Regions from separate parts of the Halopseudomonas sp. 4NH20-0008 genome, predicted to be linked through region 3. Evidence: predicted binding sites of a transcription regulator. Region 3 holds the regulator's gene; each other region holds the start of a gene.

Region 1 (8,105 bases), on a different contig from region 3:
TAGTGACTGGCGAAGGTGGTCTTGATTTCGGCGGCTACACGTTTACGCATGGCGACAACGGTATTTTGGCCAAGCTTGCCCAACGCATTGAACAACAGGAAACCGTTCACACCCCAGGCAAAACCGAAGGTGCGGTTAAGGGTGATCGGGCCGCGATCCAGGCCGCCATAGATATACACCTGTTTGAAGATGGTCGATCCATACACGCTGTATTCAGTGATGTCGCGAGAAACGGCGGCTTCCATGCAGGTGAGAATATCGCTGGCCAATTTGCCGCCACCGATAGGGTCGAAGGCAATGGTTGCGCCGGTTTCGATCAGTGCCTGGGTCAGGTCGGCCATAAAGCTGTCGCTGCTGGAGTTGACCACGTACTTGGCACCTTGGTCGCGCAGCAGCGCTTCCTGTTCAGGCTTGCGGACGATATTGACCAGGTCGATGCCGTCGGCGATACAGATGCGGTTGAGCATTTGTCCGAGGTTGGAGGCGGCGGCCGCATGGACGATTGCCTTGTGACCTTCGGCGCGCATGGTCTCTACCATGGCCAGGGCGGTCAGCGGGTTAACGAAGCTGGAAGCGGCTTCGACTGCCGTGGTACCCGACTCCAGCTCCAGACAGCTTTGTACGTTGGCGCGCAGGTATTTGCGGTAGCTACCGCCGCCAATGAACGCAACGGTTTTGCCCATCAGACTTTGTGCAGCGGCGGATGAGCCGGCTGCGATGACGGTGCCGGCGCCTTCGTTGCCCACGGGTATCGCCTTACCGACGCGCTTTTTAACGGCGCCCATGAACTTGGCGGGAACGTCGGCACTTATGACCGGGCGCTCGGCGCTGCCGGATTGGCTGGCAGTTGTCATATCCGCCACACTGAACATCACGCCCAGGTCGGACGGGTTGATGGGGGCCGCTTCGATGCGGATGATCACGTCATTCTCGCCGGGCTGGGGTATCTCGATTTCGCGCAGGGCAAGTTCCAGCTTGTTGTCTTCACTGATGGTTGAAACAAGTTCGATGTTGGTGTCTGACACGTTGTTCTCCTGCAATCGTTAAATCGAATCAATGGAGTTGGGCCATTGATGGGTTTAGTGAATAGGGTCGGTGATGCGCTCGGGCCACGCGACTAATCATAGGCTAGTCGGTGCCAATTAGGTCGTAAACATGGCGATATCATCCGATCACCAGCGTTTATGACGCAAAAAACCGCTTCAGCAAAGAGGCAGGCCCTGCCTTTAACTTCTTACTCAAACGGTCAAGTTAGCTAAGGACATGATCTGATAGCAGACCTGGGCCAAAGCCCCGGAGTACTTTGAAACAGGATATGATTCAGTCAGCAGCAAGACCGATCTGTAGCTAAGCTGTGCTAGCTTACCTGTGAAAAGCTAACCGTTTCTGATAACTGTCATTGGAACTCCGTGGAGCGCCCATGAACAAGGCTGGGCTGGTCATAACCTGTACAACGCTTTTTGCCATGCTGGGGCCTGGCCTGCCCGCCATGGCGCAAGACGCCGTTCGCCTGTATGCCGATCATTATCCGCCATTCAATATTCAGACCGAGACGACGGTGGAGGGCACCAACGGGCTTCTGCTCCAGGCCGCGTTCGATGAGCTGGGTATCAGTACAGAGCATGTGATCATACCCTGGACCCGTGCCGAGCGAAGTGCGCGTACACAACCCAATACCTGCTTTTATTCTGCCGCCAGAAGTACCCGGCGCGAACCACACTACCAGTGGGTCGGACCCTTATCGGCCGAGTATGTGACGCTCTTTTCCCTGGCCGAACGCCCGGTTCACCTGAACAGTCTCGAAGAGGCGCAGAACTGGCGAGTCGGCGGACAGCTGGGTGATACCTACGTGCAATGGGTCATCGATCAGGGCGTAGAGGTTGAAGCCCTCGGTGGAGAGGGCAGCAGCTTCGACAAGTTGCTGCACGACCGTATAGATCTCTGGGTCGTCGGTAGCATTGCCGGACCTTATATCGCTCAACTGAGCGGCACCAGGCTGCTGCCTGCCTTCCAGAGCGAAAAGCGTTATGAACTCTGGATGGCCTGCCATAAAGATTTTCCCAGTGAAACCATTAACCAGCTCAATGCCCTGATTGCCCGATATCAAGAGGATGGAACCCGCGACCGTATCATGGCGGGCTATGGACTGGAGCCCTAGTGTTACATAACGTGGGAGTAACAGTTGGGCTGACTATCAAGGACACTTGCCAGAGGACCTTCGGCGGCGGGACATCGTTAGATTTGCCATTGCGCGATCATGGGGAATGATTTGATCCGGATGCAAAAAAGGCCAGAGAAATCAGCTCTCTGGCCTTTTTTGTTGCCTGTAAATCAGCCTGCGTTCTACTTGATAAACAGCATTTCGCGGTATTTTGGCAGAGGCCACAGGGTGTCTGCCACTTCGGTTTCCAGGGCATCGGCATGCGATCGAACTTTATCCATCAGCTTGCGGATGTCGTGGGCACAGAAGTTCATATGGGCTTCGATTGAGTCAAAGTCATGCTTGCCGATAGCGGTAGAAAGCTCAGCAACGGCGGCAATCATGGCATTGGTTTCAGCGGCAATGGAGCTGGCAATCGAGCTATCCAGCTGGATGCCCAGGCCCGTCATGCCGGAACTGGTCATGGCCAACTCACCAAGATACTGGCTGGCTGAGGGATAGATCATGGTTTTGGCCATCTCGATCACCAGTTTGGCTTCGACCTCGATGGACAGAATGTATTGCTCGGCGTAGACCTCGAAGCGGCTTTCAAGTTCGACCGGTGACAGCACGCCGGTCCTTGAAAACAGCTCACGGATAGACTCGTCGCGCAGGTAGGGGAGTGCATCGGCGGAGGTAGGCAGGTTTTTCAGGCCGCGCTCTTCAACGGCCATTTTATGCCACTCAGCGGAGTAACCATCACCGCCGAAGACCACGTTGCCATGCTCTTCCATCAAGGTTTTCAAGACTGTCAGCACGGCTGCTGTCTTGGCTGAACCCTTGGCCAGTTCGGTCTCGAGCTTTTCTGCAATCCAGTCCAGGGAGTCCGCCAACATGGTGTTCATCGCCACCAATGGACCGGATACTGATTGCGCCGAGCCAACGGCACGGAATTCGAAACGATTGCCGGTAAAGGCGAAGGGTGAGGTGCGGTTGCGGTCACCCGGATCGCGCTCGAACTTTAGAATCTGTGACAGCCCCAGGTCCATCTCCCCGCCCTGAGTGGACGAAGCGATTTTGCCATCCTTGATATCCTGGAAGACTTTTTCCAGTTGATCACCCAGGTACACCGAGAGGATCGCCGGCGGTGCCTCGTTGGCGCCCAGACGATGGTCATTGGAGGCCGAAGCAATAACGGCGCGCAGCAATGGCCCGTATTTATGGACGCCGCGAATCACTGCGCCACAGAACAGCAAAAAGTACAGGTTGTCGTGTGGTGTGCTGCCTGGGTCCAGCAGGTTGCCCTGGGTCGCATTACCGACAGACCAGTTAACGTGCTTGCCAGACCCATTGACACCGGCAAAGGGCTTTTCATGCAACAGGCACATAAAGCCGTGTTTCTTCGCCGTACTTTTCATCAGGGTCATCATCAGCTGCTGATGGTCGGCAGCGACGTTGGCGGACTCAAAGTAGGGAGCAATTTCAAATTGGCCAGGAGCGACTTCGTTGTGATGGGTCTTGGCGGGGATGCCCAGGCGATACAGCTGGTCTTCAAAATCCTGCATGAAGACCTGGACGCGCTCGGGTATCGCACCGAAGTAATGGTCATCAAACTGCTGACCCTTGGCGGGGGATGCGCCAAACAGAGTCCGGCCAGCCAGCAGCAGATCCGGGCGGGCATTGGCAAAATTGAGATCGACCAGGAAGTACTCCTGCTCCGCACCGCAGCTTGAGTTCAGGGTGCCGATGTCGGTTTCGCCCATCAGCGTCAGCACCTTGCGCGCTGCCGTATCCATCGCAGCGTTGGAGCGCAACAAGGGGATTTTCTTGTCTAGCGCTTCACCTGTCCAGGACATGAAAACGCTGGGGATCATCAAGGTTGAACCGTTGTCGGTATGCATGATGAACGCTGGGCTGGTGGGATCCCAGGCGGTGTAGCCACGGGCAGCATTGGTCATGCGCAGACTGCCGTTGGGGAAGGACGAGCCATCGGGCTCGCCCTTGATCAACAAACTTCCGGCAAACTCGGTAATGGCATTACCGTCCGAGTTGGTCAGAATAAAACCGTCGTGTTTTTCGGCGGTGATATTGGTCATCGGATAGAAGATATGTGAGAAGAACTTGACGCCTTTGGACAGCGCCCAGCTTTTCATTGCTGCGGCCACCACGTCCGCCACCGCAGGAGCCAGTGGCGCACTGGTTTGGACGGTTTTCTTGACTGCCTTGAATGCCGCCTTGCTGAGCATCTGCTCCATGCGGGCCAGATTGAATACATCTGTTGCCCAGATATCATCCAGAGGTTCTGGTTTGTTTACGGCGATTTTTGCACGGCTGGTGATGTGTGAAATGGCAGCCAGGCGGGATTCGTTTATGCTCATTTTTTATCCTTTAATGCGGTAGTTGTTGAGCTGTTTTCCATTCCCGGCGGGTGTCGGGAAGCTCAGTTCCATGAGAGAAAGTTGATGAGCAATGCAATGAAACCGGCCGGGGACCATGCAGTATTGCTGCCCAATTCCTGTCACACGCAAAAAGCAGACCAATACCCTGGAAAATATTCGTCCCCCGCAAAGCCCTGGTTTTAACGAATGGTCACCAGGGCAAACTGCAGAATTGAGCCGCTTTAGTAGGCAAATTGGGCTAAGAAGGTGCACGAAGCACCAGGATACAACACTGGAAAATGGTCGCGCTGACTGTCCTTGCCATTGCCGCTAGCGCACAAATCCAGTCAGGCATGTCACCGGCCTACTGAAGGGGATGAATCTGTTGACGCAGGCTGGCATAGTCAGGGCAGCGTAACGCCCTTATTACCGAGGAACAGGCATGTCGCAATACGACCCTTTGATTGATTCTGCTGCTGCGCGTCTGGGCGCTGTACTGCGGCGCAGCGGCTGGACAGCCACCACAGCGGAGTCCTGTACGGGAGGTGGTATAGCCGAAGCAATTACCCGTGTCAGCGGCAGTTCAGCCTGGTTCGAAACCGGATTTGTGACCTACGCCAATGCCAGCAAGCAACGTTGGCTGGGTGTCAGCGCAGACGATCTGCAACAACACGGCGCGGTCAGTGAGCTAGTGGTCCGCGCCATGGCGGCGGGGGCTCGGGAAGCCGCCGGAGCGCAGATAGCCGTGGCCGTCAGCGGTATTGCCGGGCCTGACGGAGGCAGCACCGAGAAGCCGGTAGGTACGGTGTGGTTTGCCTGGTCCGGGCCTGATGGACAACTGGTCAGTGAATGTCGCCGGCTGCGCGGGGACCGCCGATCTGTGCGGGCACAAACGGTATTGCGGGCATTGGAGGGCCTGTTCAAGTACACATCGGAGTGGGGTGAGTGAGTCATTGCCAGGGGGGTAGGCGCGGGCGAACTTCTGTGGAATAATACTGACCATATATACAGTAGTTTGTTGAAAAGTGCGCCGCGGCGCCCACCATACCAAGAGGATGCACACAATGGACGACAACAAGAAAAAGGCGCTTGCCGCGGCTTTGGGTCAGATTGAACGTCAGTTTGGCAAGGGCGCCGTGATGCGCATGGGCGACCATGAGCGTATGGCGATTCCAGCCATTTCCACCGGCTCCCTGGGTCTGGACATCGCCCTGGGTCTGGGCGGTCTGCCCAAGGGCCGGGTCGTCGAAATCTACGGCCCTGAGTCTTCCGGTAAAACCACCCTGACCCTGTCGGTCATTGCCCAGGCCCAGAAGCAGGGCGCCACCTGCGCCTTCGTTGATGCCGAGCACGCACTGGACCCGGAATATGCTGCCAAGCTTGGCGTCAATGTCGATGATCTGCTGGTCTCCCAGCCGGACACCGGTGAGCAGGCGCTGGAAATCACCGACATGCTGGTGCGCTCCAACGCAGTAGACGTGATCATCATCGACTCGGTAGCGGCGCTGGTACCCAAGGCCGAAATCGAAGGCGAGATGGGTGACCACCACGTTGGCGTTCAGGCCCGCCTGATGTCCCAGGCCCTGCGTAAGATTACCGGTAACATCAAGAACGCCAACTGTCTGGTGATCTTCATCAACCAGATCCGCATGAAGATCGGTGTGATGTTCGGCAACCCGGAAACCACCACGGGTGGTAACGCGCTGAAGTTCTATGCCTCGGTGCGTCTGGATATTCGCCGTACCGGTGCGGTCAAGGATGGCGACGAAGTGGTCGGTAGTGAGACCCGCGTCAAGGTAGTCAAGAACAAGGTCGCGCCACCCTTCAAACAGGCCGAATTCCAGATCCTGTATGGCAGCGGTATCTATCACAATGCCGAGATTATCGATCTGGGTGTGCAGATTGGTCTGGTCGAGAAGTCCGGTGCCTGGTACGCCTACAAGGGCAACAAGATCGGGCAGGGCAAGGCCAACGCCGCCAAGTACATGGAAGAAAATCCCGCGATTGCCGACGAGATCGAAAAGGCCATTCGCGATCAGCTGCTGCCCAAGCCGACCAAGAATCCTGCGGTCAGCGCCGAGGTTGGCGCCGACCTGGACGCCTGAGCGGCGCGTCTGAAGCATGTTTACCCGCACCCAGCTTGATGGCGCCAATGCCATCAGGTGCTGCGCGCTGGACCTGATAGCCCGGCGCGAGCACAGTCGTCGCGAGATGCAGCGCAAGCTGCATCAGCGGGGTGCGGACAGGGCGGAGACAGAAGCGGTACTGGATCGGCTCGAGGAACAGGGCCTGCTCAGTGATGAACGTTTCTGCGAAGCCTATATCCATGCCCGGCATCAACGCGGTATCGGCCCGCTACGTCTTCGCGAGGAATTGCGTCAGCGCGGCGTTCACGACAATCTGATTGAACGCACGTTGCTCAGCAGTCACTGTGATTGGGCGGCATTGGCCAACGAGGTGTTCAGCAAGCGCTTTCCCGAAGGCCTGGCCAGTGATCTGGCAGAGCGCGGCAAGCAGCAGCGCTTCATGCAGTACCGGGGATTTGCCGGACTGCCTGACGACTGATTCAGAGTCAGTCATCAGACATTCATACTAGGGTCTTTTATACGGCCAGCCTGGTGGCGAGACCATCTGGCTTCAGAAGGCGATCTGTTCCTGTTGCTCAGGAATAGTGGCCAGCCAGCCGAGTTGATCCTTGATCGCCGTTGCCAGCGCCTGACTTTTCTCCAGCTCGCCATGTACCAGATAGATTTCCGGGCTGTGCTTGAAGTGCTTGAGCCAGTTGATCAGCTGTGACTGCCCTGCGTGGGCAGAAAAGCCGCCGAGCGTATGTAGCTGTGCTTTCACTGCTAGACTCTGATGAATCACGCGTATGTTCTTCTCGCCGTCTACCAGGCGTCTACCGAGGGTGCCCTTGGCCTGAAAACCGGGGAAGATGACATGGCAGTTCTCCCGCCACAGGTTGTGCTTGAAGTGGTGCACGATACGCCCGCCATTGCACATGCCGGCTCCGGCAATAATGATTGCGCCCTGGGTGATGCGGTTGATCGCCATCGACTCTTCAGGTGTTTGGGTGCATTTGAGAATAGGGAGCCAGTTCTTCAGTGTGCCCTTACCGTTACCTTCAATCTCATCCTGATGTTCATGATTGAAATTCTGCCGGTGACGGTCGTAGATGGCCGTTGCGGCAATCGCCATGGGGCTGTCGAGGAAGACCGCCTGTTGCTTGAGCGCGCCCTCTTGGTAAAACTTGCCGAGGTAGTAAAGCAGATCCTGGGTACGGCCCACGGCAAAGGACGGAATCAGCACATTACCGCCGCCTTTCCAGGCGTCATGCAAAATCTGTTTCAGCTCGTCCAGCGTGTCATCCAGCGCGCGGTGATCACGGTCACCGTAGGTCGATTCCAGCAGAACCAGGTCTGCTTCAGCCAGGGTAGCCGGGTCACGCAGCAGGGGCGAGCAGTCATTGCCCAGGTCGCCGGAAAACACCAGCTTGCGTGTCAAGTTGTGCGCTTCATGGATGGTGATCTCAACAATCGCCGAACCGAGAATATGCCCGGCCTCATGGAAGCACAGCTCAAAACCCT
Region 2 (8,105 bases), on a different contig from region 3:
GCCAGCGATTCCTCGGTCATATCGATTCCACCCAGCATGCGCGCGACTTCATTGATGCGGCCATCGGCATTCAGATTGTCGATCCGGGTGCTGGTGGAGTCGCTGCTTTGCTCCTTGCGCACAAAAAGATGGTGGTGACCCTGGGCGGCGACCTGGGGCAGGTGGGTGACGGTCAGCACCTGACCATGCTCACCCAGACGGCGTAGCATGCCGCCGACAATCTCGGCGGTGGGGCCGCCGATACCCACGTCCACTTCATCAAAGACCAGCGTCGGCACCCGTGAGGTTTGAGCTGTGGTGACCTGTATGCCCAGACTGATACGTGACAGCTCACCACCCGAGGCCACTTTGGCCAAGGGTTTGGCCGGCTGGCCGGGGTTGGCGCTGATCAGCAGTTCAACCGTTTCCAGCCCATGTGGCGGGCTGGTGTTCAGTTCCTGCGGGCTGAGCTGAATTTGCACGCGCCCACCGGGCATGCCCAGTTGCTGTATTTCATGGGTGACGGCATTTTCCAGTTTTTCCGCAGCGGTTTTGCGCAGTCCCGACAGCTCCTCCGCCAGTTTTTGGTAGTGCTCGCGGTAGGCTTCAAGCTCTTCCGCCAGTTGGTCGGCATCCAGATTCTGCTGTTGCAGGCTTTCAAGTTCGTCTATCAGGCGCTGCTGCAGGGCAGGCAGTTCTTCCGGGTTGACCCGGTGCTTGCGGGCCAGATCGTGGATCAGGCCAAGGCGCTCTTCGACCACTTGCTGACGTTCGGGGTCAGCCTCGAAATGATCCAGATAGCGGGTCAGTTCGCCGACTGCTTCCTCAACCTGAATTTGCGCACTGGCCAGCAGATTGTGGGCTTCGTCAAGGTTGCGGCTGTGTTCTGCCAGGCCACTGAGACGGCTGAGGCTGGCGGTCAGGGCCTGCAGGACGCTGCCGGAATCATTTTCGCTGCACAGATTGATGACCTGCTGGCAGGACTGCATGATTTGCTCGGCATTGGCCAATTGGCGCTGTTCGCGCTCCAGTTCATCCAGTTCGCCATCCTGCAGGCTAAGGTTATCCAGTTCTTCCAGTTGATAGGTCAGCAGCTGCAGACGTGAACTGACCTCATCGCCCTGCTGGCTGGCGCGGGTCAGCGCCTGTTCGGTTTGTTTGCAGCGCTGTGCGGCCAGTTGTACCTGCCTTGCCAGTTCACTGCAGCCGGCGTAATCGTCGAGCAGGCGGCGGTGGGTGTCGACCTTGAGCAGGGATTGGTGTTCGTGCTGACTGTGAATGTCAATCAGCATTTCACCCAACGCCTTGAGATCCTGCTGCGGGCAGGGACTGCCGTTGATATAGCCGCGTGAGCGACCCTCGGCGGTGATTACCCGGCGCAGAATAACCTGTGGCTCGTCGCTGGCCAGGTCGCGTTCGGCCAACCAGGCGTGGGCTTCGGGGATATGGCTGATGTCAAAGGTGGCGAGAATGTCGGCCTTGTCAGTGCCGGGGCGCACTGCACCGCTGTCGGCGCGATCACCCAGGGTCAGCGCCAGGGCGTCAAGCATGATCGACTTGCCGGCGCCGGTTTCTCCGCTGATCACGGTCATGCCGCTGGCGAGCTCCAGCTCCAGATGATCGACAATCGCATAATTATTCACCGCCAGATGCACCAGCATGACAGTACTCCACGAAAAAGACTCTGGTTATTTATACAGTAGTTTGGTTGGGGCAGACAAGTCTCTGTTCATTAGCCCTTGAAGCGGCGAACAAAGTCCCCATATAGGGTGCAACTATTCGTTGGATGGGTGCTGGAGCGCCCGACAGTATAAGGGGAGAAGCCGATGTCAGACGAACACAGACAGGATCAGGCCGCACAGGCACAGAGTGACGATGGCGTTGATGTCACTACGGGTGATGACCTGGCCGCACGTGTAGAGAGCCTGGAAGAGCAGCTGGCAACAGCGCAGGACCAGCTGCTGCGTGCCGCCGCTGACGTCCAGAACGTGCGCCGTCGCGCCGAGCAGGATGTGGAGAAGGCGCACAAGTTCGCCCTCGAGCGTTTTGCCCAGGATCTGCTGCCCGTGCTGGAAAGCCTGGAGCGTGGTCTGGAGCTGTCGGATCCCAACGATGCAGCCATCAAGCCCATGCGTGAAGGCATGGAGCTGACCATCAAGATGTTTGCCGAGACCCTGGGCCGTTTTCAGATCGCCCCGGTTGATCCGCATGGCGAGCCCTTCAATCCGGAGCTCCATCAGGCCATGGCCATGGAAGAGAGCGGTAATGTCGAACCCAATACCGTGATCCGCGTATTCCAGAAGGGTTACACCATCAGCGGGCGGCTGTTGCGCCCGGCCATGGTGGTGGTCAGCAAGGCTACCAGTGGCAAGCCGGATGCGACCTCAATTGACGAGCAGGCTTGAAATTATTTTCGCTGACCCCATCTAGGGTTCATCACAAGACTTAAACCACGCCGCCGGTAACCGCGGCATGCAGAATCGGAGAAAATGTTATGGGCAAGATTATCGGTATTGACCTGGGGACTACCAACTCCTGTGTCGCCATCATGGAAAACGGCGTGGCCAAGGTGATCGAGAACGCCGAAGGCGGCCGAACCACCCCGTCGATTGTTGCCTTCACCGGCGACGGCGAAACCCTGGTTGGTCAGTCTGCCAAGCGCCAGTCGGTCACCAACCCGCAGAACACCCTGAACGCGGTCAAGCGTCTGATCGGCCGTCGTTTTGAAGAAGACGTGGTCCAGAAGGACATCAAGCTGGTGCCCTACAAGATCGTCAAGGCGGATAACGGCGATGCCTGGGTTGAGGTCAAGGGCGAAAAAATGGCGCCGCCGCAGATTTCTGCCGAAGTGCTGAAAAAAATGAAGAAGACCGCCGAGGATTACCTGGGTGAGCCTGTGACCGAGGCGGTCATCACCGTTCCGGCCTATTTCAATGACAGTCAGCGTCAGGCTACCAAGGATGCCGGTCGCATCGCCGGTCTTGACGTCAAGCGCATCATCAACGAGCCGACCGCCGCTGCCCTTGCCTACGGCATGGACAAGGCCCGTGGCGACTCGACCATCGTGGTGTATGACCTGGGTGGCGGTACCTTCGACGTGTCGGTGATCGAGATTGCCGAAGTTGACGGCGAGCACCAGTTCGAAGTGTTGGCCACCAACGGTGATACTTTCCTCGGTGGTGAAGATTTCGACATGCGTCTGATCGATTATCTGGCCGAGGAGTTCAAGAAGGAAAACGGCGTTGACCTGCACAACGATCCGCTGGCCCTGCAGCGCCTGAAAGAAGCCGCTGAAAAGGCCAAGATCGAGCTGTCTTCCAGCAGCCAGACCGACGTCAACCTGCCGTACATTACCGCTGATGCGTCCGGCCCCAAGCACCTGAACGTCAAGGTGACCCGGGCCAAACTCGAGTCGCTGGTTGAAGATCTGGTCAAGCGCAGCCTTGAGCCCTGCAAAGTGGCGATGAAGGATGCCGGTCTGGATGTATCCGAGATCAACGAAGTGATTCTGGTCGGTGGTCAGACCCGCATGCCGATGGTGCAGAAGGCCGTTGCCGAGTTCTTCAACAAGGAGCCACGCAAGGACGTCAACCCGGATGAAGCCGTTGCCGTAGGCGCTGCGATTCAGGGCGCGGTGCTCTCCGGTGACGTGAAAGACGTGCTGCTGCTGGACGTGACCCCGCTGTCGCTGGGTATTGAAACCATGGGTGGCGTGATGACCACGCTGATCGAGAAAAACACCACCATCCCGACCAAGAAGTCGCAGGTGTTCTCGACCGCTGATGACAACCAGACGGCCGTGACCATTCACGTGCTGCAGGGTGAGCGCAAGCAGGCCGGACAGAACAAGTCGCTGGGTCGCTTCGATCTGGCCGACATCCCGCCGGCACCGCGTGGCGTACCCCAGGTTGAAGTCAGCTTCGATCTGGATGCCAACGGTATTCTCAACGTTTCGGCCAAGGACAAGGCGACTGGCAAGCAGCAGTCGATCGTGATCAAGGCCTCTTCCGGTCTGAGCGAAGAAGAGATCGAGAAGATGGTGCGCGATGCCGAGGCCAACGCCGATGAAGATCGCAAGTTCGAGGAGCTGGCTACCGCCCGCAACCAGGGCGATCAGCTGGTGCATGCGACCCGCAAGACGCTGAAGGAAGCCGGCGACAAGGCAACCGATGCCGAGAAAACCGCTATCGAGACAGCGCTGGCTGATCTGGAAGTGGCGATCAAGGGCGACAGCAAGGACGAGATTGAAGCCAAGATCAATGCCTTGTCTGAAGCGTCCGGTCCGCTGGTTCAGAAGATGTACGCCGAGCAGGCACAGGCCGCTGAAGGCGGTGCCCAGGATGGCGGTCAGCAGGATGCCGGTGATGATGTTGTCGATGCCGAGTTTGAAGAGGTCAAGGACAACAAATAAGTCCTGACACTAGGGCAGTCACCCCCGTCCTGGCGGGGGTGGCAGATTATCACCAGGCAACGCGGGAGCTATTCCCGCGTTGCCGTTTGTGCCAAGGGGTGCCTTATTCATCCCGTCAAAGGAAATCAGAACGATGGCCAAGCGTGATTACTATGAAGTGCTGGGTGTGGAGCGCGGTGCCAGCGAGGCAGAGCTGAAAAAGGCCTATCGCCGGCTGGCCATGAAGCACCATCCGGACCGCAATCCGGATGACAAGGCGGCGGAAGACAAATTCAAGGAGGCCAATGAGGCCTACGAAGTCCTGACCGACGCGCAAAAGCGTGCGGCCTATGATCAGTACGGTCATGCCGGAGTCGATCAGGGCATGGGCGGAGGTGGCGCCGGTTTTGGTGGCGGCAACTTTTCCGATATCTTCGGTGATGTTTTCGGTGACATTTTTGGTGGTGGCGGCGGCCGTGGTCGTTCCAGTGCGCAGCGCGGCAGCGATCTGCGTTATACCCTGGAGCTGGATCTGGAAGAGGCGGTAAGGGGTTCGGAGCAGAAGATTCGCGTACCCACGCTGGTGGGTTGTAAAACCTGCGATGGCAGCGGCGCCAAAAAGGGCACCAGCCCGGTTACCTGTACTACTTGTGGTGGGCATGGCCAGGTGCGCATGCAGCAGGGCTTTTTCTCGGTGCAGCAGACCTGTCCGCGTTGCCATGGCACAGGCAAGATGATCACCGACCCTTGTAATGACTGCCACGGTCACGGCCGGGTGGAAGAGCAGAAGACGCTGTCGGTCAAGATCCCGGCCGGTGTCGATACCGGTGACCGTATCCGTCTGGCGGGTGAGGGTGAGGCCGGTGTGAATGGCGGCCCCTCCGGTGATTTGTACGTGGTGGTGTCGGTGCGTGAACACAAGCTGTTCCAGCGCGACGGCAAGAACCTGCATTGTGAAGTGCCGATCAGCTTTGTTGATGCGGCCTTGGGTGGTGAGCTGGAAGTACCAACCCTGGATGGTCGGGTCAAGCTGAAGATTCCCGAGGGCGCGCAAACCGGTAAGCTGTTCCGTCTGCGTGGCAAGGGTGTGGTACCGGTGCGCGGTGGCGCGCCAGGTGACCTGTTGTGTCGCGTGGTGGTCGAAACCCCGGTCAACCTGACGAAGCGTCAGCGTGAGCTGCTGCAGGAGTTGCGTGAAACCCTCCAGGCCGAAGGCGCGGATCAATCGCCGCGGGCCAAGAGCTGGTTCGATGGGGTAAAGAACTTCTTTGAAGACATGAAATTCTGAGCGGAGCAGGCATGAGACGAATAGCGGTTATCGGTGCGGCCGGACGCATGGGCAAGACCTTGATTGAAGCGGTCGGGCAGGCGGATGGCGCGCAACTCAGCGCTGCCATTGAGCGGCCGGAAAGCACCCTGGTCGGTGCTGACGCCGGTGAGCTGGCTGGTCTTGGTCGTCTGAATGTGACCATAGTTGGTGATCTGCGTGCGGTGCTGGATGATTTCGATGTGTTGATCGACTTTACTCACCCGAGCAGCACCCTGGTCAACCTGGCGCTCTGCCGTGCCGCTGGCAAGGCCATGGTCATTGGTACCACGGGCTTCAGTGACGAGCAGAAGCAGCTGTTGGCGGACGCCGCACGGGATATACCCATCGTCTTTGCCCCGAACTTCAGTGTGGGGGTCAATCTCTGCCTCAAGCTGCTTGATATGGCCGCACGGGTCATGGGCGATGAGGCCGATATCGAAATCATCGAGGCCCACCACCGGCACAAGGTTGATGCGCCCTCAGGGACTGCGCTGCGCATGGGTGAAGTCGTGGCTGATGCGCTGGGTCGCGATTTGGCCAAGGTGGCCGTGTATGGGCGTGAAGGGCAGACCGGTGCGCGTGAGCGCGAGACCATTGGTTTTGCGACGGTGCGGGCAGGTGATGTCGTTGGTGATCACACCGTACTCTTCGCTACCGAAGGTGAGCGGGTGGAGATTACCCACAAGGCCTCGAGTCGCATGACGTTCGCCAAGGGCGCTGTGCGATCGGCGTTGTGGCTAAGTGATCGCGCACCCGGTTTGTATGACATGCAGGATGTGTTGTCGCTGAAGGATTGATGTCGGCATGCAAAAAAAGGGGCGGTGATCCTGTGATCACCGCCCCTTTTTTATGCCTGTGTTAAATCGACTGGATCAGGCTTCGCCGAGCACCTGTTCACGTGACAGGTCGTTCAGGGTCTTCACATTGCGCTGCAAGTAAAAAGCGGCAATGGATGGCACCCAGTTGTTCAGCGGATCCTGCAGGCGCGGCTGGATAAAGTTGTACTGTTTTTCCAGGCGCAGCAGGGCATCAGATTGTTCAGGGTAGAGGCTTTTCAACTGCAGGGCACGAGCTACGATGCTCTGATCGAGCATATCGAACAAACCGTCCTGGTTCTCCAGGAAGTACACGCCGACCGAGCTGAACATATTGTTCTGATACAGCAGCAGGATCTGGCTGGTTTCCAGGCTCTGCTGATGCAGGGTCAGCAGGCGTTCCGGCGCATTGGCAGCAGGAATGGCTTCGGCGTAATGGCGTGCAGCAACGCGGTCAAACTCGCCATGTGCCTGCATGATGCGGTTTACCGTAGACAGGCTGTAGTGGGCCTGGTCTTCGCCCATGGCTTCAAGTTCCTGGATCAGCAAAACAAAGGTGTTGGATAGTACGGCCAGGTCATCGGGGTTGCCGAGCTGGTTGATCATGCGCGTCATGTTGGCCAGCGAGCGGTTATAGGTGGTGCGATGGCTGGGATCGCGAACCCGCTCGAACAGGTTGTTGTCGATCAGCATGTAAGTGGCGGCGGTGAATCCTTCGCTGCGCAGCTCATGTAACGTCTGCAGGCGTTGTATGTCGGCCTGAGCCAAGGGCGCCAAACATAGCAATGTCAGCACTAATAAACGTTTCAGGTGCAATACCATGGTGTAGTCCCCGAGTCCTTTTTTGTTGTTGTCAGCCAATGCAGCCAAATTGCGCCACGTGCCCAGGTTTTGCAGCGCAAGTGGGCCGTGGCAATGCCTGTTATTGCTGTAGCAATGCTGTTTTAACACAGTTGACGGCGGCAATGAAACATTGGCGCTGATTGTATTCTGCAGACTGTGCCGCAGAGCGCGCTGATCAGTGTGGATATTCTTCAGGCAAGTCGTTACAATTGTTGGCTAATCAATCTATTCAGCGCGCATCTGACAGTGCATTGCGGCGGGATGAAGTGTCCAGCACCTCATTCCCGCTTTTGTGCAGCCCGCGTTTGGTAAAATGCGTCAGTCTATCGGAGGTTTTCTTGTCCAAGCCAGCCATTCTCGCCCTTGCTGACGGTAGCATTTTCCGCGGCCAGGCCATCGGCGCCGACGGCCACAGTGTCGGCGAGGTCGTGTTCAATACGGCCATGACCGGTTATCAGGAGATCCTCACCGATCCGTCCTACTCCCGCCAAATTGTTACCCTGACCTATCCGCATATCGGCAATACCGGCGTCACGCCGGAGGATGTCGAGTCTGCCCAGGTCCACGCCGCGGGTCTGGTCATTCGTGATCTGCCGCTGCTGGCCAGCAGCTGGCGCTGCAAGCAACCACTGGATGCCTACCTGCGCGACAACAATGTGGTGGCGATTGCCGACATTGATACCCGCCGCCTGACCCGTATCCTGCGCGAGAAGGGTTCGCAGAACGGTTGCATCATGGCCGGTGATGACATCAGCGAAGAGCGTGCACT
Region 3 (8,105 bases):
CGGCATTCAATCCCAAGGGCGGTACCGTGACAGCCGGTTCTTCTTCGCAGATCACTGACGGTGCTTCGTGCATGATCGTGATGTCTGCCGAGCGCGCCAAGGCCCTGGGTCTTGAGCCGATGGCGGTTATCCGTTCCATGGCGGTTGCCGGTGTTGATCCGGCGATCATGGGCTACGGTCCGGTTCCGGCCACTGCCAAGGCGCTCAAGCGCGCTGGCATGACCATGGATAACGTCGATTTTGTCGAGCTGAACGAAGCCTTTGCGGCCCAGGCTCTGCCTGTGCTCAAAGACCTCAAACTGCTGGACAAGATGGAAGCCAAGGTCAACCTGCACGGCGGCGCGATTGCCCTGGGTCACCCCTTCGGTTGCTCCGGCGCGCGCATCTCCGGCACCCTGCTGAACGTGATGAAGCAGAATGGCGGTACTGTTGGTGTCTCGACCATGTGTATCGGTCTGGGGCAGGGCATTACTACCGTATTCGAGCGTGTCTGATACGGGTGTGGTGTGACCAGAAACCGGGGCCTTGTGCCCCGGTTTTTGTTTGTGGTTTGGTTGAGTTCTTAGAGATATCGCTGAAGGGCGATTGTTTGAGATAGGGAGCTGGCGCCGGCGGCCATAGGCCTGTGTTCGGCACGCTGCAAGCCGTCCATGGGGCTCGACGATGGCCATCCCTGGCCATCGACGGCACTCACACAGGCCTATGGCCGCCGGCGCTATTGGCGACGAGCCGTCTGAACGAAAAGCAGAAGTTGTCCGACGCTTCAGCGAGGTTAATGCAGGATTCAAGTTACGTTTGCATGTGTGTTTGAAGTTGCAGGATGCAGAGAGTCGTTGGCGGAGGGTCCCGAGCCCCAGGGATGGCTAGTAGCGTGTCGCGCACAGGGGCTCGGGACTCGCAGCCGACACGGGAGAGGCAGAATCAGCACCTCGGTGCAGGGTTGCTTGGTATCAGTCTCTGGCGTCGGCTGCTGTAGGCCTGTATGCGAAGCCTACGATTTGCACAGATTCAGCAGAATGGATTTCAGCAAAATTAGACGAGTTACTAAAACGATACGCTAACCTGTTGAATACAAAATAACTACGAGTCATATCTGAGAAGGAAAGAGAGATGTCATTACGCCCCGGACTCTACCGCCACTATAAAGGAAAGGATTATCAGGTCCTGGGTGTGGCGACACACTCCGAAACGGAAGAAAGACTGGTGGTGTATCGCACGCTATATGGCGATTTTGACCTCTGGGTAAGGCCGCTGGAGATGTTTGTTGGCACTGTCGAGCTTGACGGCGAGTCAACAGCGCGCTTTACCTTTATCAGCGAAGACGTGTAGGCTCTGGCTCCTTCGTACAGTCAGAACAACGCCACGTTGCTTCTGCACCTACTATTGCCTCTGGCAATTCAGAATTGATAGCGCTAGGAATACAGTTACCCATGGGAAAAGCACTGGTCATCGTTGAGTCTCCAGCTAAAGCCAAGACAATCAACAAGTATCTTGGTAACGATTTCGTTGTGAAATCGAGCATTGGACATATTCGAGATTTGCCCACCAGCGGCAGTGCAAAAACCGAAAGCAAACCCAAGGGTGGTCGCAAGGCTGCTTCGGCGCCGGTAGAAGACAAGCAGGTCAAGGCACGCATGCAACTGGTGCGGCGCATGGGTGTGGATCCGGACAATGGCTGGAAAGCCCAGTACGAAATCCTGCCCGGCAAGGAAAAGGTCATCGACGAGCTGCGCCGGCTGGCCAAGGACGCCGACACCATCTACCTGGCAACGGATTTGGACCGTGAAGGAGAGGCCATTGCCTGGCACTTGCGCGAGTCCATCGGTGGCGATGAGTCACGCTACAAGCGTGTCGTGTTCAACGAGATCACCAAAAAAGCCATTCAGGAGGCGTTCTCCAAGCCCGGTCAGCTGGATCTGAATCGGGTCAACGCTCAGCAGGCACGGCGCTTTCTCGATCGTGTGGTGGGCTATATGGTCTCGCCGCTGCTGTGGCAGAAGATCGCCCGTGGCCTGTCTGCCGGGCGCGTACAGTCGGTGGCGGTAAAACTGATTGTCGACCGTGAGCGTGAGATCCGAGCCTTCATCCCCGAGGAGTTCTGGGAGATTCACGCTCTGTTGAATACACCCCAGAGCCAGTCAGTACGCTTTGAGGTGGTCAAGGAAAAGGGCGAAAGCTTCCGTCCGGTCAACAAGGCGCAGGCTGACCGTGCTATGGGGTTGCTCAAGGGCGCTGATTACAGCGTCTCCAAGCGTGAGGACAAGCCAACCTCGTCCAAGCCCAATGCACCTTTTATCACATCGACATTGCAGCAGGCCGCCAGCACGCGCCTGGGCTTTGGCGTAAAGAAAACCATGATGATGGCCCAGCGGCTGTATGAAGCTGGCTACATCACCTATATGCGTACCGACTCGACCAATCTGTCGGCCGATGCGATTGGTATGGCGCGTGACTATGTTGAAAAGAACTTCGGCGCCAAGTACCTGCCGGAGAAGCCTAACGTTTACAGCAGCAAGGATGGCGCTCAGGAGGCCCACGAAGCCATCAGGCCATCTGACGTAAAACTCAAGACCGGTGACCTCAAGGGTATGGAAAAAGACGCTGAGCGGCTCTATGAGCTGATCTGGCGTCAGTTCTTGGCCTGTCAGATGACCCCGGCTCAGTATCTGTCTACCTCAATCACTGCCACCGCAGGTGATTTCGAGTTGCGCGCCAAGGGCCGTATCCTCAAGTTTGACGGTTATACTCGGGTCATGCCGCAGCAGGGCAAAGGTGCTGAAGACGAGGTGTTGCCTGACGTCAAGGTCAATGCTGCGTTGGCTCTGCAGCAGTTGGACCCCAAGCAGCACTTTACCAAGCCGCCAGCGCGCTATTCTGAGGCCAGCTTGGTCAAGGAGCTGGAGAAGCGCGGTATTGGCCGCCCCTCGACCTATGCCTCGATCATTTCGACCATTCAGGACCGCGGTTATGTATCGCAGACCAACCGGCGTTTCTACGCTGAGAAAATGGGCGATATCGTCACTGAACGCTTGGCTGAAAGCTTCCCTAATCTGATGGATTACAGCTTTACCGCGACCATGGAAGAGTCGTTGGATGAAGTGGCCCAGGGCGGACTGCCGTGGAAGCGCGTATTGGACGATTTCTATAGCGATTTCAAACTCAAGCTCAGCGTTGCCGAGACGGCCGATCAGGGCAAGGGCATGCGTGCCAATGAGCCGACCCTGACGGATATTCCCTGCAAGGAGTGCGGTCGCCCCATGATGATTCGAACCGCCTCTACAGGTGTGTTCCTGGGTTGTTCAGGTTATGCCTTGCCACCCAAGGAGCGTTGCAAGTCGACGGTCAATCTGGTGCCCGGCAACGAAGTGGCTGCCGATGACGATGAAGGCGAATCCCGGGTGCTGCGTAACAAGCATCGCTGCGCCCTGTGTGGCACCGCAATGGACAGCTATCTGGTGGATGAAAAACGCAAGTTGCACGTTTGCGGTAATAATCCTGATTGTGTTGGCTTCGAGATTGAGCAGGGCCAGTTCAAGATCAAAGGTTATGACGGTCCGTTGCTCGATTGTGACAAGTGTGGCAGCGAGATGCAGTTGAAGACCGGTCGCTTTGGCAAGTATTTCGGCTGTACCAACAGCGAGTGCAAGAATACCCGCAAGCTGCTGAAAAGCGGTGAAGCCGCTCCGCCGAAGATGGACCCGGTGAAGATGCCTGAACTGCGCTGCGACAAGGTCGATGATGTGTTTGTTTTGCGCGATGGTGCATCCGGCATGTTCCTGGCCGCCAGTCAGTTTCCGAAAAATCGTGAAACCAGGGCGCCTCTGGTTAAAGAGCTGATTCCGCATCGCAGCGAGATTGATGCCAAGTACCACTTTCTCCTGGATGCGCCTGTAGCCGATCCCGATGGCAACCCGTCGGTAATTCGTTACAGCCGCAAGACAAAGGAGCAATATGTACAGAGTGAAATAGATGGCAAGCCGAGTGGATGGCGGGCCTTTTATGATGGCAAGCGCTGGACCGTGGATGATGGTCGGGCCAAGGCCAAAGGTTGAGGGTGATTACCCATGGCTAACGAAGTCTATACCCGTACCAATCAGGCAATGTACTTTGCCCGTCTTGCAACCGATGCCTGGGCGGATGTGTTGGCGGCCGATACGCTGACCAGTGTTACTCTGGCGCGCTATCACCGTGAGCACGCACTGTTCCATTTGAATCGGGCGCTGGTGTCGTTGGTGCATGAGGTGGCGGACCGTTATCGCTGGCCTTTGCTTGAGGTTCGCTCGCTGGATCAGGCATTGAATCGGGCCACGGTAGAGCGTTTTCCCGGACCTGAGTTGGCTGAATTGAACGAATTGGCCGAACAACAGGATAGCTGGCTGGGGAGACTCTTGACGGGATGGCAGCAGTTGCAGGCACCGCCCAAGGCGGAGGAAAGTCGTCCGCCAGAAGACAACATGATTGCCTCCAGTGCTCAGCGCCAGGAGCGCCAGTGGGGGCTGGAAGACGCTCGGGAGGCGCAGGCGGCCTTGGCTGAGCGTATCGCCTGCTACCGTGAAGGCATGCTCGAGTGGTAGTCACAATGCGGTGGATGGCGTGTCTGTGTTAGACTGCGCGGCCACGTAAAAGGAGGCCTGAAATGCCATCACCCTTTCTCGAGATTGTTGAACTGGCCAACGGCAAGGTGGCATTGCGTCGCTCCGACGAGGATGCCGAGCCCTTGGTGGTTATCGAGTTCTCGCAGGATGCTCAGGACTATCTGCAGGGGCACTATATTGAAGTAGCCAAGGCCATGATCAGTGCCGGTATGCAGATAGCAGGGCAAGTCATGGAAGAGGGCAGTCCCGAAAGTGAAGATCGGGTTTTGCACTAAAAGGACGGTGGCCAATCCTGCTCAGGCTAGCCACCGCAACCTATCCACTGCCAGCTGACTATTTTCTTCTCCCTTTCTGCCGTCCGGGAGTGGCCTCTCAGGCCGCTACAGCACTGTCCAATCGAATGTTCAGACTGCGGCAACGGCCGTCCCGTGCAGCTTGCGTCAGCAGTGCGCGCCTGAGCGTACCTGCGTCGGTATCCAGCCAGCTGACCACGGTATGGCTGCAGCCTAGGCGCAACAGATCACAACAGAGTTCGAGTGAGTTCATGCCGGACTTGCTGCGCACGATCAGAATACGCTGAGGATCCAGGCCAGCGCTGCGCAGCCAGGCGTGGCTGACGCTATGTGGCGGGTCGAGCAGGGTCAGCCAGCTGTCTGCCACTGACAGACTCAATTCGCGCAGGACCGGTGCCAGCCATTGCAGGCACTGGCGCGGGGCACCATTAAGGCACATTTCGCTGAAGCCGCTGTCGACATCCGGATCCGGAGTTGTGACAACAGGTGGCAGCACCTTTTTTGCGGGTCTAACATAGTGGGTAGCCATCATGGCCTGATGGAAAAGGTCTTCCTGTGTTACTTGGGCAATGCTGGGATGGTGACGGGAATACAACATGATTTATCTCCCTTAGCGGCGAATAACGCCGACACTCAAGCCTTCAATTGTTAATTCCTGTTCTGCCAGGTCTACTTCAATAGGAGCAAACTCAGGATTCTCTGCCAGTAGCAGAACCTTTCGGCCCTGCTTCTGGAACCGTTTGACGGTCACTTCATCACCGATGCGCGCCACAACCACCTGGCCATTACGGGCGATATCGGTGCGGTGTACGGCGAGCAGATCACCATCCATGATGCCAATATCCTTCATGCTCATGCCTTGCACGCGCAGTAAATAGTCAGCCCGTGGACTGAAGAAGGCAGGATCGATCTGGCAGTGGTCTTCAATATTTTCCAATGCCAGTACCGGTGCCCCGGCTGCTACGCGGCCCACGACGGGCAGGCGGTCTTCGCTGCTGTCTTCTTCCTGTTCCGGCAGGCGTATGCCGCGCGAAGCGCCCGGAATCATTTCAATCGCGCCCTTGCGGGCCAGGGCGCGTAGGTGGTCTTCGGCAGCATTGGGCGACTTGAAGCCCAGTACCTTGGCAATATCTACCCGAGTAGGCGGATAACCGTTGGCATCCATGTATTCCTTGATGAAGGCCAAAATCTGTTGCTGCCGTGCGGTCAGTTTCTGCATTGCGTCCACCTGTTTGTATATACAGTAGCTGTGATTATATACAGTTGTTTGTGAAGAGCAAGCAGCGGCGCTTTAGCCATGACGTTCCGTGTCTCAGGTATCGATTAAGGCGCACAGTGTGCAGCAGTTTATTCTGCGCATCCCTTGCTTCAGGTTTTAATATGTTTTACAAGTTGAGCGCGACAGTCCGTCGCGGGTCCCCCGTAATGCTTGACATCAACTGTGTTTGAAACGTATGTTTCAAACAATCGTTTATTTACGGATACCGACATGGCCCATTCTGATACCGTTGAGCGCATCCTTGATGCAGCTGAGCAACTTTTTGCCGAAAAAGGCTTTGCCGAAACCTCCCTGCGGCTGATTACCAGCAAAGCCGGGGTTAACCTGGCTGCGGTCAATTACCATTTCGGTTCCAAGAAAGCGCTCATTCAGGCGGTTTTTGTGCGATTTCTTAACCCCTTTGTCAGTAGCTTGGATCAGGAGCTGGATCGGCAGGGGTTATCCGTGGGCAAGCCGGGTCCTAGCCTCGAACAATTACTTGAAATGCTGGTCAGGCAGGCGCTGACGGTGAAGCCACGCAGCGGCAATGACCTTTCAACTTTCATGCGCCTTTTGGGTCTGGCGTTCAGTCAAAGTCAGGGGCATCTGCGCAAGTATCTGGGAGAGGTATACGGCAAGGTTTTCCATCGGTACATGCAGCTGGTCTTTGCCGCTGCCCCGCAATTGCCTCCGCGTGAACTGTTCTGGCGTGTTCACTTCATGCTGGGCAGTGCAGCCTTTACCATGTCGAGCATGAAGGCCTTGCGGGCTATTGCCGAGGCTGAATTTGATACCCATACCGGGATTGATGAAGTCCTCGCTTTGATGGTGCCTTTTCTAGCCGCTGGCATGCGAGCTGAGGGTGCGATGGCGGTACCCAAGGCTCAGTCACCCGATAGCCGGGTGGTAGCTGAACCGGTCTGATAGCGGTCGCTTGCAGCTTGATTGCCGACTAATCCTGCTCGACTGAGCCGCTCCCTGTTCCCCGATCAGGGCTGATCCGTTATGGTGTGCACTTTGCACCGGAGATGCCCATGGCGCTGGATAACATCCGCGTTTCCCTTGCTTCTCAGCAGTTGGCCGGTTACCGGCAGAACCAGTTGGTGTGCCTGTACCCGATATCGACCGCCTTGAAAGGGCCAGGAGAACGCGAGGGGTCGGGTTGCACGCCACGGGGGCGGCATCGTGTTCGTGCGCGGATTGGCGCCGAGCAACCCCGTGCTGCAGTCTTTGTTGGGCGACGACCTACCGGTGAGATATGGAGCCCTGAGCTGGCTAGTCAGTATCCTCAGCGTGACTGGATTCTGAGTCGCATACTCTGGTTGTGCGGGGAGCAGCCTGGTTTTAATCGAGGCGCTGACTGCGATTCGCAGCGGCGTTTCATCTATATTCACGGTACGCCTGACGATCAACCCATGGGCATTCCCCTGTCTCATGGGTGCATTCGCATGCGCAATGAGGATGTGCTTGAACTCTTTGCCATGACGCCGGTCGGTTGTGCGGTTGAGATCGAAGAGGGGTCGCTGGATGCGTAACCCCGTTTACATGAACCTGTTGGAGTACTTCAGTTGAAACACGGCTCCCTGATGCTGGATGTTGCCGGTACCTGGCTTGACCCCTCTGATCGTCACCTGCTGCGTCAACCTGAAGTCGGTGGGTTGATTCTGTTTTCGCGCAATACCGAGTCGCCTGCCCAGGTGAGAGAGTTGGTACGTTCGATTCGTGCGCTGCGTCCTGACATGCTGATTGCCATAGATCAGGAGGGGGGGCGTGTGCAGCGTTTGCGCCGTGATGTGTTGCGTTTGCCACCCCTGGGCGACATTGGTGCCCTGGTGGAAGGGCAGGCCGAGCAGGTGGCGCACCAGGCGGCCTGGCTGATGGCGACCGAAATCCTAGCCTGCGGCATTGATATCAGTTTTGCCCCGGTGCTGGATCTGGATTATGGCCGTAGCCAGGTGA

The links. The regulator LexA, encoded in region 3, represses DNA repair genes until DNA is damaged. The targets are predictions, from matches to a motif close to CTGTNTNNNNANACAG.
Region 1: a site for LexA is predicted at 5,514-5,529, ahead of recA (recombinase RecA). Genes of this name have one in related genera too.
Region 2: a site for LexA is predicted at 1,664-1,679, ahead of recN (DNA repair protein RecN). Genes of this name have one in related genera too.

The regions. Positions count from the first base shown of each region.
Region 1 is NZ_BAAJMD010000007.1:18,368-26,472, reverse strand. It holds gene AC27HQ_RS08565 (zinc-binding dehydrogenase) at 1-1,025, opposite strand, end outside; gene AC27HQ_RS08560 (substrate-binding periplasmic protein) at 1,421-2,158, shown strand; gene AC27HQ_RS08555 (glutamine synthetase III family protein) at 2,344-4,518, opposite strand; gene AC27HQ_RS08550 (CinA family protein) at 4,961-5,467, shown strand; gene recA (recombinase RecA) at 5,583-6,623, shown strand; gene AC27HQ_RS08540 (regulatory protein RecX) at 6,640-7,083, shown strand; gene AC27HQ_RS08535 (MBL fold metallo-hydrolase RNA specificity domain-containing protein) at 7,156-8,105, opposite strand, start outside.
Region 2 is NZ_BAAJMD010000020.1:22,429-30,533, reverse strand. It holds gene recN (DNA repair protein RecN) at 1-1,640, opposite strand, end outside; gene grpE (nucleotide exchange factor GrpE) at 1,806-2,384, shown strand; gene dnaK (molecular chaperone DnaK) at 2,474-4,390, shown strand; gene dnaJ (molecular chaperone DnaJ) at 4,524-5,657, shown strand; gene dapB (4-hydroxy-tetrahydrodipicolinate reductase) at 5,669-6,475, shown strand; gene AC27HQ_RS16110 (hypothetical protein) at 6,551-7,315, opposite strand; gene carA (glutamine-hydrolyzing carbamoyl-phosphate synthase small subunit) at 7,675-8,105, shown strand, end outside.
Region 3 is NZ_BAAJMD010000004.1:160,576-168,680, reverse strand. It holds gene fadA (acetyl-CoA C-acyltransferase FadA) at 1-494, shown strand, start outside; gene AC27HQ_RS06020 (DUF1653 domain-containing protein) at 1,111-1,329, shown strand; gene topA (type I DNA topoisomerase) at 1,431-4,052, shown strand; gene AC27HQ_RS06010 (DUF6586 family protein) at 4,065-4,574, shown strand; gene AC27HQ_RS06005 (hypothetical protein) at 4,637-4,870, shown strand; gene AC27HQ_RS06000 (SulA-like leucine-rich domain-containing protein) at 4,968-5,486, opposite strand; gene lexA (transcriptional repressor LexA) at 5,499-6,107, opposite strand; gene AC27HQ_RS05990 (TetR/AcrR family transcriptional regulator) at 6,378-7,070, shown strand; gene AC27HQ_RS05985 (L,D-transpeptidase family protein) at 7,181-7,681, shown strand; gene nagZ (beta-N-acetylhexosaminidase) at 7,733-8,105, shown strand, end outside.